Regions from separate parts of the Mesocryomonas lacus genome, predicted to be linked through region 2. Evidence: predicted binding sites of a transcription regulator. Region 2 holds the regulator's gene; the other holds the start of a gene.

Region 1 (7,325 bases), 350 kb from region 2:
GCCCGGACCGGTCGCCCCAGAGGCTTTGATCGCGATGATGCGCTGACGAGCGCCCTGCATCTGTTCTGGCAGCATGGCTATGACGCGACCTCGCTGGACCAGCTGAAGCGGGCCATGGGAGGCATCTCGTCGGCGAGCTTCTACGCGGCGTTCGGTTCCAAGGAATTGCTCTACCGCGAAGTGCTGGCGCGCTACCTCGAAACGCACGGGCAGGTCACGGCGTCGCTAAGGGATGAGACCCTTTCGCCCCGCGCGGCGATCGAGCAGGCGCTGCGGCTCTCGGCGCGCATGCAGACGGATCCCTCGCATCCGACGGGATGCCTGATCGTCCTGTCGATGAGCGTTTCCGCTGGGGAGAGCGAGGCCCTCGGGGCGCTGTCCGCGGCCGAAAGGCTGGTGAACCGCACGGCGATCCACCGCTGCGTCGTGAGGGCGATCGCCTCCGGGGAATTGCGGGAGGAGACCGATCCCGTGGGCCTCGCGACTCTGGTCGAGGGCCTGCTCCTCGGCTTCTCGCTCCAGGCGCGCGACGGCATTGCGCCGGAGGCCCTCGACGCCGCGGTCAGCACCGTCCTCGCCGTCTGGGACGCCCAGCGGCCCGCCGCTCCCTGAGGCTCCCGCCACCGGCTGTCGACGATCGCCGCCGGCCCATCTCCCCGCCCGCCGTCATACCCCCGACAACACCCGGCGCTATTGCCCCGTCATCGCTGGATTCGAGGACATTGCCATGGGCCAGACCGCCTTCACCGCCGCCGGCACCTTCTGGCGCGGCAACATCCACACCCATTCCACCGCCTCGGACGGCGTGCTGTCGCCCGAAGCCGTCTGCCGGACCTATGCCGAGGCCGGCTACGACTTCCTCTGCCTCTCCGACCATTTTCTGGAGCGCTTCGGCTTCCCCGTGGTCGACACCACGCCGTTCCGCACGAAAACCTTCACGACCATTTTCGGCGCCGAGATCCATGCACCTCAGAACAGCCATGGCGAGATCTGGCACCTTCTCGCCTGTGGCCTGCCGCTGGACTTCGCCCCGCTTGGCGAGAATAAGGATGCCGTGGCGCTGGCCAAGCGAGCGGTGGCGGCCGGCGCCTTCCTCGGCATCGCGCATCCGCAATGGTCGCAGCTGACCATCGAGGACGGGCGGCAGATGGCCGGCATCGCCCATGCGGTGGAGATCTACAACACCGGCTGTCACCTCGAATGCGACCGGCCGGACGGCACCGCCCTCCTCGACGCGCTGCTCTCGGAAGGGTTCCGCCTCACCGGCTACGCCGCCGACGACGCGCATTTCAAGATCGACGACGCGCTCGGCGGCTGGATGATGGTGAAGGCGGAAGTGAACGAGCCGCAGGCGCTCCTCGCCGCCATCAAGGCCGGCGCCTTCTACTCCTCTCGCGGCCCTGTGATCACCGACATCGCGGTCGCCGGGAAGATGCTCTCGGTCGACTGCGAACCCGCCGCAGGCATTGCCCTCGTCGGCCGCGGTTCCCGCGCCGAATACCGCGGCGGCCCCGGCATCACCCATGCCGACCTGCCAATCGAACGCTTCGCCGGCGACTGGTGCCGCGTGGTGGTGATGGACGCGGCGGGAAAGCAGGCCTGGTCGAACCCGATCTGGCTTTAGAAACGCGCCGCTGCCGCGAATGTGATGGCCGTGCCGCGCCTGCCTGAAGGAGCCCTGCGAAGGGCATTTTGAAAGCTTCGGCTGGCGCGCCATCCGTTCGGAAAAGGCACGAAGGGTCCGCCCCCACCTTGATTTCAAAGCGTCTTTCCTCGATGGGGTGGACCTATTCAATCGCGAATGTTCTTCGGCAGAGCAGCGATCAGACGAGTGGCCAGGATGCTATCGACAAGCCTTCGAACGAACGAAATGGAAGCGGCCGGAAACGACTGGCAGACGCCAGCAAACGGGCTCCGCATCCATCAGGCCTTGCCCCGGCCGGTGCGACAGATCCAGATCTTCGGGCAGCGCTGTAGCGGAACGAATGTCCTCACCAAACTGCTCGCCGCCAACTTCGGCTGGGAGACCATCACCGATCGCTACGGCTTCAAGCATTGGTTCGTGCCGGATCAGATCCTGTTTCCGAGCGACGTCCTCGTCTGCGTCGTCGCACGTCATCCGGTCGACTGGATCCGCAGCCTCCACCGGCAGCCCTGGCACGCGCACGCCGATCTCAAGGCCATGCCCTTTTCCGACTTCATCCGCGCGGAATGGCACAGCTACTGGGATCACGAGGTCGGTGGCATCGATGAGCACCATCCGATGTACAACCGGGAAATGTTGCACGAGCGCGATCCCGCGACCGGCCGTCGGTTTGCCAATCCACTGCGCAAGCGGACTGCCAAGCTGCACGCATGGAGCGGGCTCTACGCGCGCAGCGCCAATCTGTGCCTGCTCGACCTGGCGCTCCTGACCTCGGCCCCCGACACCATCCTCTCGGTATTCGGCGATCTCCTGCAGCGCGTCCCGGCGGGAGATCTCGGCGCCCTCCAATCCTACAAGGGCAACGGGTTCAACCGCTTCGTCGAGCGGCAATACGAGCCCCTGTCGCCGGCGGATGAGGCTTTCGTGCGTTCGCAGCTCGATTCCGACGTCGAGCGGCAGTTCGGCTACGCCCTCGGCTGATCTGCCAGGACTGGCCGCCGCAAAGCTGGACCTGGGTTTTCGACAGCCGCAACGGGAGTCCAGCTTGCCCGGCAACCGCGAGTATCCGTCCACCGGCGCTGAGCTGCGACCGATGCCGCGTCGAAATTGCCGGGGTAGTGAATCGACAGCGCCTTGCCGTTGATGGTTCTCACGTCCGGAACACCAGCTCGATCCGCTCCGCCAGGAACCGCGCCCGCGACAGCTGGATCGGCGTGTCATCGGGATCGCAGTTCAGCGAATCGGTCACCAGCACCACCGCGTCGCGCGGGCAGCCGAGATGTTCGGCGTCGGCTGGGGTAACCCGCGATGCGATGACGCGAGTCTCCTGTCGGCGGTAGTCGGCGACGCCCTCGGCGGCGAGCGCCCGGGTGATCGAGCCGCTCTCGGCATAGGCCGCGACGATGCCGGGAAAGCGCTCGGCCGGAAACCAGGAGGTGGCCAGCGACATCGCCACGCCGTCGGCGACGCTCAGCGTCTCCAGCCGGTGCAGCGGGGCGCCGATCCGGACCTTCAGCGCCGCGGCGATCCGGGCATTTGCCGCCTCGCGTTTGGAGGCGATCAGCCGCCCGGCCGGCTGGCGCGATTGGCTGGTGATGTTCTCGGAGAAGCGCGTGCGGGCGCCGACGGGATAGGCGAGGCGCTCAGGCAGCCGGTCGACGAAGGTGCCGCGCCCGCGCTCGGCGCGCACCAGGCCCTCGGCCGACAACGCGGCGATCGCTCTTCGCACGGTGTGGCGGTTGACCTGGAAGCGCTCGGCCAGTTCCGCCTCCACCGGCAGCTTCTCCATCGCGCCGGCCGCATCAGTGATCATCGCGCGGATGCCGTCGGCAACGCTGCGCCAGCGCGCGATCCCCTCTTCGCCCCCGATCATGCCTCATCCTTTCTTGCGTCCGCCGACAAAACCATTCGGCGTCATTGTCCTGTCACGTCTCGGGGTGTAGATATCAGTAGATAGATATAGTTGTCTATACCAATAGACAACTGGTCGCAGAAGCAGGCGGCCGAAGACGCAGAGACAACCGAGGGCGAGATGATCGAAGAGAGCAACGCCATTCCCGAAACCGACGCGACGGCCGCCCGCCAGCGCGCCATCGGCGCCTTCGCCGCCGCCGCCACGCCGGTGCTGGCTGAAGGCTGGCAGGCCATTGGCGGCGGCATGGCGGCGCTGCCGGTGCGCGGGCCGGAGGCCGGGCTCGTCATGCTGCGCGGCCGCATCGGCGGCGGCGGCGCACCGTTCAACCTCGGCGAGGCCAGCGTCACCCGCGCGACCGTTCGCCTTCCCTCCGGCGAGGTCGGCCACGCGATGGTGCTCGGCCGCGACGCCGACAAGGCGCGCCTCGCCGCCACGCTCGATGCTGCTTGGCAGCGGCCGGACTGGCGCGCGGCGATTGAGGCCGAAATCGTCGGCCCGGTCCTCGCCGCGCAAGCCGAGGACGACCGCAAGGCCGCCGAGGAGACCCAGGCGACGCGGGTCGATTTCTTCACCGTCGTACGCGGAGACGATTGATGGGCAAGGATATGAACGGCATCGACGGGGGCTTCACCGACCCGGTCTTCGACAGCCAGGCGGTCTTCGCCGGGGTGATGCAGGCCCTGTCGCGGCCGGGCACGGCGGTCGAGCTCGGCGCGCGCGTCAAGGCGCCCGGCGCCCTCGCGCCGGCCGCCGCCAGCATCCTCGCGGCGCTCGCCGACTACGACACGCCGGTCTGGCTCGACGCCTCGCTGCGCCAAGCGCCGGACGTCGTCCAATGGATCGGCTTCCAGACCGGCGCGATCCAGGTGAAGGCGCCGGGCCAGGCGCGCTTCGCCGTCGCGAGCGCCGGCGCGGACCTTCCCAACCTCTCCGACTTCGCGCTCGGCACCGCCGACTATCCCGACCGCTCGACGACGCTGATCCTGGTGCTGGACGACCTCGCCACCGGCGCGCCGCTGACGCTCTCAGGTCCCGGCATCGAAGCCTCAGTGACGATCCGCCCGCGCGGGCTGACCCCGGCCTTCTTTGCCGACTGGGCCATCAACCAGGCGCTGTTTCCGCGCGGCATCGACGTGCTGCTCGTCGCCGGCAGCCAGGCAATCGGTTTTCCGCGCACCACCCGCATTCGGAGCGCCTGACATGTACGTCGCCGTGAAGGGTGGCGAAGCCGCCATCCAGAATGCCCACCGCCTCCTCGCCGACCGCCGCCGCGGCGCGCGCGACGTCCCCGCGCTGACGCTCGAGCAGATCGCCGGCCAGCTCGCGCTCGGCCTCGACCGGGTGATGGCCGAGGGCTCGCTCTACGACGTCGAGCTTGCCGCCATGGCGGTGCGCCAGTCGCGCGGCGACCTGATCGAGGCGATCTTCCTCCTGCGCGCCTACCGCACCACGCTGCCGCGTTTCGGCAACTCCGTGCCGGTCAATACGGGCAAGATGGCCATCGAGCGCCGGGTCTCGGCAACCTACAAGGACCTGCCGGGCGGGCAGTTGCTGGGGCCGACCTTCGACTACACCCACCGGCTGATCGATCCCGCCATGGCCGGCGACGAACCGGTCGAGACCGGGCTTCGCCGCGCGCTGTCCGGCGACGAGGGTTTTTGCCCACGTGTCACCGACCTTCTCGGCGACGAGGGGTTGATCGAGCCGGACCGACGCGCCGACGCGCCCGCGACCAATGTCAGTCCCGACGCTGGCGCCGGCGAGCACGAGAACGACACCGTTGGTCTTCGCACGACTGAAGACGCCGAGCCCGGCGACCTCACCCGCGAGCCCCTCTCTTTTCCCGCCGGCCGCGACCTCCGGCTGCAGGCACTCGCCCGCGGCGACGAGGGATTTCTCCTCTCGCTCGCCTATTCCACCCAGCGTGGCTTTGCCCGCACCCACCCCTTCGTCGGCGAGATCCGCATCGGCCTCGTCGACGTCGAGGTCGAGATGCCCGAGCTCGGCTTTCCCGTCACCATCGGCCGCGTCCGACTCACCGAATGCCAGATGGTCAACCAGTTCTCCGGCTCGGCCCAGGAGCCGCCGCAGTTCACGCGCGGCTACGGCCTGGTGTTCGGCCAGTCCGAGCGCAAGGCGATGGCGATGAGCCTCGTCGACCGCGCGCTGAGGGCCGACGAGTTCGGCGAGGAGCGCGTCGCTGTGGCGCAGGACGAGGAGTTCGTCATCGCCCATTCCGACAACGTCGCCGCCACCGGCTTCGTCGAGCACCTGAAGCTGCCGCACTACGTCGACTTCCAAGCCGAACTCGACCTCGTCCGCCGCCTGCGCGCCGAGCACACGGCGTCGGTGGTCGAGCTGAAGGACGCGGCGGAATGAGGCCCGCTTTAGTGCCCGCCGCGCCGCAAGAAATACCAGGCGGCGGCAAGGCCGATCAGGATCACCGTCAGCTCGCCGAGCACGATCCAGCCGCTCATTCCCGCTTCCTCCCCGACGCCTCCCAGCAAGGTCCGGCATCATGACCGCAGCCCTTCCCGTCTACAACTTTGCCTATCTCGACGAGCAGACGAAGCGGATGATCCGCCGGGCGATCCTGAAGGCGATCGCCATTCCCGGCTACCAGGTGCCGTTCGCCAGCCGCGAGATGCCGATGCCCTATGGCTGGGGCACCGGCGGCGTGCAGGTGACGGCGGCAATCCTCGGGCCGGACGACGTCCTGAAGGTCATCGACCAGGGCGCCGACGACACCACCAATGCCGTCTCGATCCGCGCCTTCTTCCAGAAGACCGCGGGCGTCGCCACCACGACGAAGACCGCGGAGGCGACGATCATCCAGACCCGGCACCGTGTCCCCGAGACCGCGCTGACGGAGAACCAGACACTCGTCTACCAGGTGCCGATCCCCGAGCCGCTGCGCTTCCTCGAGCCGCGCGAGACCGAGACGCGGGTGATGCACGCCCTTGAGGAATACGGCCTGATGCACGTCAAGCTCTACGAGGACATCGCCCGGCACGGTCACATCGCCACCACCTACGCCTACCCCGTCAAGGTCGAGGACCGCTACGTCATGGACCCCTCGCCGATCCCAAAATTCGACAACCCGAAGCTCCACCGCTCAGCCGCCCTGCAGCTCTTCGGCGCCGGCCGCGAGAAGCGGATCTACGCTCTGCCGCCCTTCACCGACGTCGTCAGCCTCGACTTCGAGGACCACCCTTTCGAGATCCAGCATTTTGCCAAACCCTGCGCGCTCTGCGGCGGCACCGGCGCCTATCTCGACGAGGTCATCACCGACGACCGCGGCGGGCGCATGTTCGTCTGCTCCGATACCGACCATTGCGAGACGCGCCGGGCCGAGGGGCACGTCGGCGACGGCGGGCCGAAGGGCTACGAGGAGGCGGCGGAATGAGGGCCGGATCGGTAAAGCCCGGCGCCCGCAACCGCCGATCTCCCCCCTTGAGGGGGAGATGTCCGGCAGGGCAGAGGGGGGTGAGTGCCGCATCCCCGCCGACGGGTTGGGTTACATCTTCACCGATCCTCCGCCTCGATCACTGCCAGGATGTGCCGGCAGACTCCCTCGATATCCTGCAGGACGTCGTCGTTCCAGAACCGAACAACCGTCCAGCTGGCCATCTCGAACCTCGCCGTGCGCGCGGCGTCGCGCACCACAATGGCCTCCCCTCCATGCTGCACGCCGTCGATTTCCACGATGAGGCGATGCGCGGGACAAGCGAAATCGACGATATGGCCCGCGATCGGCACCTGTCG
Region 2 (7,325 bases):
AGAGCACCGTGTGTCCCTCAGGGACGCACGGTGCTCTGTCGGACCGCATTCGACGGATTGCCGCGCCCCAAAGTGCGGCAGTCCAAGATGGAAAGCGCCTTGCCGGCGCCCTCAGTCCTCGCCGCGCAGATAGACCTCGACCGGGCCCTTCAGCTTCAGCGTCATCGGATTGCCGCGGCGGTCCTTCGCATTGCCGGCGGGAACGCGGATCCAGCCTTCGCTGACGCAGTATTCCTCGACATTGGTCTTCTCGACGCCCTTGAACCGGACGCCGATCCCCATCGCCAGCAGTTCAGGATTGTGGAACGGGCTCGACGGATCGGCCGCAAGGCGGTCGGGCAAGGCGATGTCGGCCATCGGTGCCGCCTGCTCGGCCGTCTCGGTGGCTGGCGTCTCGGAGGTCTCGGCCTTGGGTGTGTCGGTCATGTCCAGCGTCTCATCTTTTGATGCGTTGCGCCGGAGATACAAGCTTGGCGGGGTTTCGCCAACACTTGTTGCAATACGCCTCGGCGCTCCATGCCCTGGCGCGCTCCCGGCAGCCGCTCACGCAGTCGTGCTTGACGGGAGAGTGTCCGCCTGCCTGAAGACCCTGCAGCGCCGAGCCGGAGGCACGGAAAGCCGGATCTTTCGACGCTTCCAATGCTTGTGCTGCAACGCGCAAGCGCTCAGGATTGGGAAAATTTGGACATGGAGCCGCCCATGAAACGGATCGTCGGATTGCTCTGCGCCTTGGCACTGGCGATGAGCGTGGGTGGGGTCCAGACAGCCGAAGCGCGGCTGAAGCTCGTCAAACCACGCGATTCAGGCTTTGCGCATGTCGACGGCATCTCGATGTTCTACCAGATCTACGGCAAGGGGCCGCCGATCCTGCTGATCCCCGGAGGCCTTGCCAGCGGAGACGTCTGGCGGCAGCAGATCGCGACGCTCTCGGCGCATCACCTCGTTATCGTCGCCGACAGCCGCGGGCAGGGCCGCTCGACGCGCGACAAGAAGCCGATCACCTATCACCTGATGGCGCGCGACTACCTAAAGCTCCTCGATCTCCTGAAGCTGCCGAAAGTATCGCTGGTCGGCTGGAGCGATGGCGGCATCATCGGCCTCGACATCGCCATCCACCACCCCGACCGGCTGTCGGGGATGTTCATCCAGGCCGCCAACGTGACGCCCGACGGCGCCCTCGCCAACCGCAAGGCGATCGCGGAAGGCAAGGCGCTGCCGGCGCTCGGCCATTACGACAACATCGACGACGAAATCTTCGCGCTCTGGGCGAACGAGCCGAACTTCACGCTGGCGCAGCTGGCCTCGATCACCGTGCCGACGATGATCGTCATCGGCGACCACGACGAGGCGATCAGCCGAGAGCATACCGAGATGATCGCCAATGCCATTCCCGGCGCGCACTTCCTGCTGCTCCCGAATGTTGGACACTCCGCCCCGCTGGAGGACCCGGTCGGCTACGCCGAGGCAGTGCTCGCCTTCGTCGACGCCCCCGGCAGCGCCGCGAGCCTGCAGGCCGACGAGGCCGGCACGGTCCTGCAGGATTTCAAGGACCCGTCACCGGGCAAGGCTGGTCCGGCGGTTCGCGGCGGAGGGTGAGCGGAGCTGCGTTCCCTAAAACTGCGGCGTCAGCCCTCGCTTGCCTGACGCTCGGCCAGCGCCATCTTGCCCTCGTCGTCGGCGCTACGCTGCAACGTCGGCACCACGGCGGCGAAATGCTCGTCGAAGGAGTAGCCGGCGCCGCGGACGGTGCGGACGGGGTCGCGCTGGCGGCCGCGGTTGATGGCCTTGCGCAGGCGGCCGATGTGGACGTCGACGGTGCGCTCGTCGACATAGATGTCGCGGCCCCAGACGCCGTCGAGCAGCTGCTCGCGCGAGAACACCCGGCCGGGCGAGATCATGAAGAACTGCAGCAGCTTGAACTCGGTCGGTCCGAGCTTCAGCTCGCGGCCGTTGCGGTAGGCGCGATGGTTGGCGCGGTCGAGCTTGATGTCGCCGGCGGTCAGATGGTCGGACAGCTTCTGCGGGTTGGAGCGCCAGAGCAGGCTCCGCACCCGGGCCATCAGCTCGGCCATCGAGAAGGGCTTGACGAGGTAGTCGTCGGCGCCCGTCGTCAGTCCCTGGATCCGCTGCTTCTCCTCGCCGCGGGCGGTGAGCATCAGGATCGGCAGCCGTTCCGTCGCCGGCCGGCCGCGTACCCGACGGCAGATCTCGACGCCGGAAATGCCAGGCAGCATCCAATCGAGGATGATGAGGTCGGGCGTCTGCTCCTTCAGCCGAAGATCGGCCTCGTCTCCATTGTCGATGACCTCGACGGTGTAGCCCTCGGCTTCGAGATTGTAGCGGAGGAGGACGCCCAGGGCCTCCTCGTCCTCGACGACGACGATGCGCGCGTTCATCTGCCTGTTCCTACATGTTTCCGGTCGACGGGCCGGAATCCTTCACGCCGACGGTCATCGACGGGGTGGTGTCACTCTTCGGTCGCTCGGATTCCATCTGCTCACCGGTCTTGATGTAGTAGATGGTCTCGGCAATGTTGGTGGCGTGGTCGCCGATGCGCTCGATGTTCTTGGCGCTGAAGAGGAGATGCGTGCAGGCGGTGATGTTGCGCGGATCTTCCATCATGTAGGTCAGCAACTCGCGGAAGATCGACGTGTACATCGCGTCGATCTCTTCATCCGCCTCGCGGATAGCCTGCGCGCGCACGTGGTCGCGGCTGGCATAGGCGTCAAGCACTTCCTTCAGCTGCTCGATGGCGAGCTCGGAGAGATGCTCGATGCCACGCACCAGCTTGATCGGCTGCTGGTGCTCGTGCACGGCGATGACGCGCTTGGCGATGTTCTTGCCGAGGTCGCCGATGCGCTCGAGGTCGCTGGAGATGCGGATCGCGCCGACGATCTCGCGCAGGTCCTGCGCCATTGGCTGACGCTTGGCGATGGTCATGATGGCGCGTTCGTCGAGCTCGCGCTGGGCGGCGTCGAGCATCAGGTCATCCGCGACAACCGACTGGGCCAGGCCCCAGTCGCTGTTGATGAGCGCGGCGACCGAGCGCTCGACCATGCGTTCCGCCTGGCCGCCCATCTCGGAAATGCGCCGGACGATGAACTTCAGTTCCTCGTCGTAGGACGTGACGATGTGCTCGTCCATGGTTCGTCTCCCTGTTCTCGTTGGGCGCAGCCGCCGTCGCGGGACTCTCGGGTCGCGGCCGGCGATGCGGATCATTGGATACGCCGGCCGCGCCCGTCTTGGGGCGCGGCCGGCTGGTTCAGCCGAAGCGGCCGGTGATGTAGTCCTGCGTGCGCTTGTCGTCCGGGTTCTGGAACATCTTCTCGGTCGGGCCGACCTCGGCGATGTTGCCGAGATGGAACATGGCGGTGACCTGGCTGACGCGGGCCGCCTGCTGCATCGAATGGGTGACGATGACGATCGTGTAGTTCTGCTTCAGCTCGTCGATCAGCTCCTCCACCTTGGCGGTGGCGATCGGGTCGAGGGCCGAGCAGGGCTCGTCCATCAGGATGACCTCGGGCGACACGGCGATCGCGCGGGCGATGCAGAGGCGCTGCTGCTGGCCGCCGGAGAGGCCGGTGCCGGCCTCGTCGAGCCGGTCCTTGACCTCTTCATAGAGGCCGGCGCGGCGCAGGCTGGTGACGACGATCTCTTCCAGATCGGTCTTCGACTTGGCGAGGCCATGGATGCGCGGGCCGTAGGAGACGTTCTCGAAGATCGACTTCGGGAACGGGTTAGGCTTCTGGAACACCATGCCGACGCGGGCCCGGAGCTCGACGACGTCGATGGCGGGGTTGTAGACGTTCTCGCCGTCGAGGGTGATGAGACCGCCGACCTTGCAGTGGTCGATGGTGTCGTTCATCCGGTTGAGGCAGCGCAGGAAGGTCGACTTGCCGCAGCCCGACGGGCCGATCAGCGCGGTGACCTGGCGATCCTGGACGTCGAGGCTGACGCCATGCAGCGCCTGCTTGCCACCGTAATGGACGGTGACGTTCTCGCCCTTCATCTTGATCGGACGGTTTGAATGCACGGCGGGACCTTTATTGAGTGTCGCTTGGATATTTTCCATCATTTCTGTCCACCGTTCTACCAGCGACGCTCGAAGCGCCGCCGAAGGATGACGGCTGCAAGGTTCATTGCAGCCAGGAAAAGAAGCAGGATCATGATGGCGCCGGACGTGCGTTCCACGAAAGCACGTTCCGCCTCGTTCGCCCACATGTAGATTTGCACGGGCAAGGCGGTCGAGGCTGCCAGCGGCGAGGACGGCACATCGGCGACGAAGGCCACCATGCCGATGAGGAGCAGCGGCGCGGTCTCGCCGAGGGCGTGCGCCAGGCCGATGATCGTGCCGGTCAGGATGCCGGGAGCGGCCAGCGGCAGGACGTGCTGGAACACCATCTGCATCTTGGAGGCGCCAAGGCCGAGGGCCGCGGCGCGGATCGAGGGCGGCACCGCCTTGAGGGCTGCCCGCGTGGCGATGATGATCGTCGGCAAGGTCATCAGGCTGAGCACGAGGCCGCCGACCAGCGCGGCCGAGCGGGGCATGCCGAAATAGTTGATGAAGACCGCAAGACCGAGCAGACCGTAGACGATCGAGGGCACCGCCGCGAGGTTGTTGATGTTGACCTCGATAAGGTCGGTCAGGCGGTTCTTCGGGGCGAATTCCTCGAGATAGATCGAGGCGGCGACGCCGATCGGCAGCGCCAGAGCGAGAACGATCAGCATCATGTAGGCCGAGCCGATCAGCGCGACGCCGACGCCCGAGGTTTCAGCGCGGCTCGAGCCGCCGAAGGTGAACAGGCCCCAGTTGAAGCGCTGCTCCAGCTGGCCGGCTTCCTCGAGCTGCTTGATCCAGCCGAGCTGGCGGTCGTTGATCGGCCGCCGGCTTTCCTCGACGGTGTTGTCGAACTGGCCCTTGACCGAGCTGTCGACCTTCGAGTCCGCGAACACCCAGAGATCGCGGGTCTGGCCGATGATCGTGAGGTCGTTCATCACCTCGTTGCGCAGCTGGATGCGCACGCCCTGCGACACGAGGGCGGAGGCTTCCTTGACGGCGGCCTTGTCGTTCGGATCGATCTTCAGCGCCGCGACGATGGCGTTCTGCGCCAGCCGCGGATAGTTGGCCATCATCAGCGCCTTGTCGTCCTTGCCGCCGGTGTTCTTCGGGTCGACGATCGACTGTTCGAAGGTGATGGGCAGCCGGATCTCGGTCTGGAAGAAGGCGGTATAGCCTTTCGACACGACGCTCCAGAGCAGCAGTACCAGGAAGGCGAGGCCGATCAGGATGGCGATGATGCCATAGGTCTTGAAGCGGCGCTCGGCGGCGTAGCGCTTCTTGATTCCGATGTCGCGACGGGGGGCGGCATGGCTTGGCGCGCGGGCGCCGTCGACGGTCGCGTCGGTCATTCGTACTGCTCCCGGTACTTACGGACGATGTAGAGGGCAAAGATGTTGAGGCAGAGCGTCACCGCGAAGAGGGTGAGGCCGAGCGCGAAGGCCACCAGCGTCTGCGGCGAGTTGAAGACGAGATCGCCGGTCAGCTGGTTGACGATCTTGACGGTGACCGTGGTCATCGCCTCGAAAGGGTTGATGGTGAGGTTGGCGGCGACGCCCGCGGCCAGCACGACAATCATCGTCTCGCCGATGGCGCGGGAGGCGGTGAGCAGCAGCGCCGAGACGATGCCGGGGAGCGCCGCCGGCAGGATGACGCGCTTCACCGTCTCCGAGCGGGTGGCGCCGAGGCCGAGCGAGCCGTCGCGCAAGGATCCGGGGACCGCCGTGATGATGTCGTCCGACAGCGATGACACGAAGGGGATCAGCATGATGCCCATTACGAGGCCCGCGGTGAGAATGCTCTGCGCCTGGATGAAGCTCGTATAGTCGCCGGTGACGAGACCGTGCAGCTGGCTCGACATGTCACGCAGGAACGGTCCGACCGTGACGAGGGCGAAGAAGCCGTAGACGATGGTCGGGATGCCCGCGAGCACTTCGAGCAGCGGCTTGACCACCGAGCGGACGCTGGAGCTCGCATATTCCGCCATGTAGATCGCGGCGAACAGGCCGATCGGCACGGCGAAGAGCATGGCGACGAAGGCGATGTAGAGCGTGCCGGCAAAGAGCGGGATCAGGCCGAACTGGCCTTCCTGGCCGCTGCCGCCGGCAAAGCGCGGGTCCCAGGTGGTGCCGAAGAAGAAGCTCTGCGGGCTGACGCGGGAGAAGAAGTCGGCCGCCTCGGAGAACATCGAGACGATGATGCCGACCGTGGTGAGGATGGCGATCGAGGAGCAGAGGATCAGGATCGAGCGGACGACGGTCTCGACCTGGTTGCGGGCGCGCAGGCGGACCGCGATCTTCGACAGGCCGTAGGCGGCACCCGCCAGCGCCATCGCCAGGACGAGGATGGTCGTCGCCAGCCGGGAATAGTCCTCGAGTTTGTTCTTCTCGACCGCTAGGGCGACCATGTAGTCCTCGGTCGAGGACGCGACGGCGATGCCGCGGCGCTGCAGCAGCGGGCGCAGCTCGGACACCGGCAGGCTCGAGGCAGCGGCTTGCTCGTCGGAGGGCAGCAGGCGCAGTCCGTTGCCGATGGCGCCGATCATCTCGTAGGCGAGATCCACGTTCGCGGGCGCGGCGCCGTCGGCGGCAGCGGTCGGCATGTGCGCGGAAAGATTACGGTTGATCGCGACGGGGGCGGCGATCAGGCAGATCAGGAGCGCGATGAGCGCCGGCACGACCGCCCAGCAGAACACGAACGAGCCGTGGTAGGCCGGCCGCGAGTGCATCTTCTGGCCGGGCTCGATCTGGAGCCCGCGGCTCTTCTTCTGCGCCAGAAAAGCGCCGATCGCCCCGATCAGGAAGACGATTACGACAATCGCAAAAATTGACACCGAATATCCCTATCTTCGCAAGGTTCAGGCGGGGCGATCGCCCTGAAGCGGCGGCAGCAAAAGGTGCGGGCACCCGGCGAGGCCGGGTACCCGCGGTCACTGCTTACATGGTCTTCCCGGCATCGAAGTCGGTGCGGTACGACTCGCGCTCGGCATCCGGCGCCGGCACCAGGCCGTACTGGGCCAGCGGGCCGTCGGCACCGATCATCTGCTCGGAGAGGAAGAAGTCGGCATATTCCTTCAGGCCCGGGACGACGCCGATGTGCGCCTTCTTGACGTAGAAGAAGAGCGGGCGCGACACGGGGTACTTGCCGGTCGAGATGGTCTCGACGGAGGGCACGATGTCGTTGACGGTCGCGACCTTCAGCTTGTCCTGGTTCTGCTCGTAGAAGGCGAGGCCGAAGACGCCGACGCCCTGCTTGTTGGCGGCGATGC

The links. Region 2 encodes PhoB, which activates phosphate uptake and scavenging genes when phosphate is short. Its sites were predicted from a motif close to TGTCATNNANCTGTCAT; they were not measured.
Region 1: the regulator PhoB is predicted to act here: its motif matches at 3,558-3,574, upstream of phnF (phosphonate metabolism transcriptional regulator PhnF).

The regions. Positions count from the first base shown of each region.
Region 1 is NZ_JBUZWF020000003.1:378,710-386,034, reverse strand. It holds gene ACZLZQ_RS11640 (TetR/AcrR family transcriptional regulator) at 1-612, shown strand, start outside; gene ACZLZQ_RS11635 (CehA/McbA family metallohydrolase domain-containing protein) at 728-1,624, shown strand; gene ACZLZQ_RS11630 (hypothetical protein) at 1,871-2,626, shown strand; gene phnF (phosphonate metabolism transcriptional regulator PhnF) at 2,796-3,518, opposite strand; gene phnG (phosphonate C-P lyase system protein PhnG) at 3,678-4,154, shown strand; gene phnH (phosphonate C-P lyase system protein PhnH) at 4,154-4,759, shown strand; gene ACZLZQ_RS11610 (carbon-phosphorus lyase complex subunit) at 4,761-5,939, shown strand; gene ACZLZQ_RS11605 (alpha-D-ribose 1-methylphosphonate 5-phosphate C-P-lyase PhnJ) at 6,079-6,966, shown strand; gene ACZLZQ_RS11600 (endonuclease domain-containing protein) at 7,086-7,325, opposite strand, start outside.
Region 2 is NZ_JBUZWF020000003.1:726,044-733,368, forward strand. It holds gene ACZLZQ_RS13125 (DUF3297 family protein) at 112-357, opposite strand; gene ACZLZQ_RS13130 (alpha/beta fold hydrolase) at 700-1,596, shown strand; gene phoB (phosphate regulon transcriptional regulator PhoB) at 1,626-2,396, opposite strand; gene phoU (phosphate signaling complex protein PhoU) at 2,407-3,144, opposite strand; gene pstB (phosphate ABC transporter ATP-binding protein PstB) at 3,263-4,072, opposite strand; gene pstA (phosphate ABC transporter permease PstA) at 4,090-5,409, opposite strand; gene pstC (phosphate ABC transporter permease subunit PstC) at 5,406-6,890, opposite strand; gene ACZLZQ_RS13160 (substrate-binding domain-containing protein) at 6,994-7,325, opposite strand, start outside.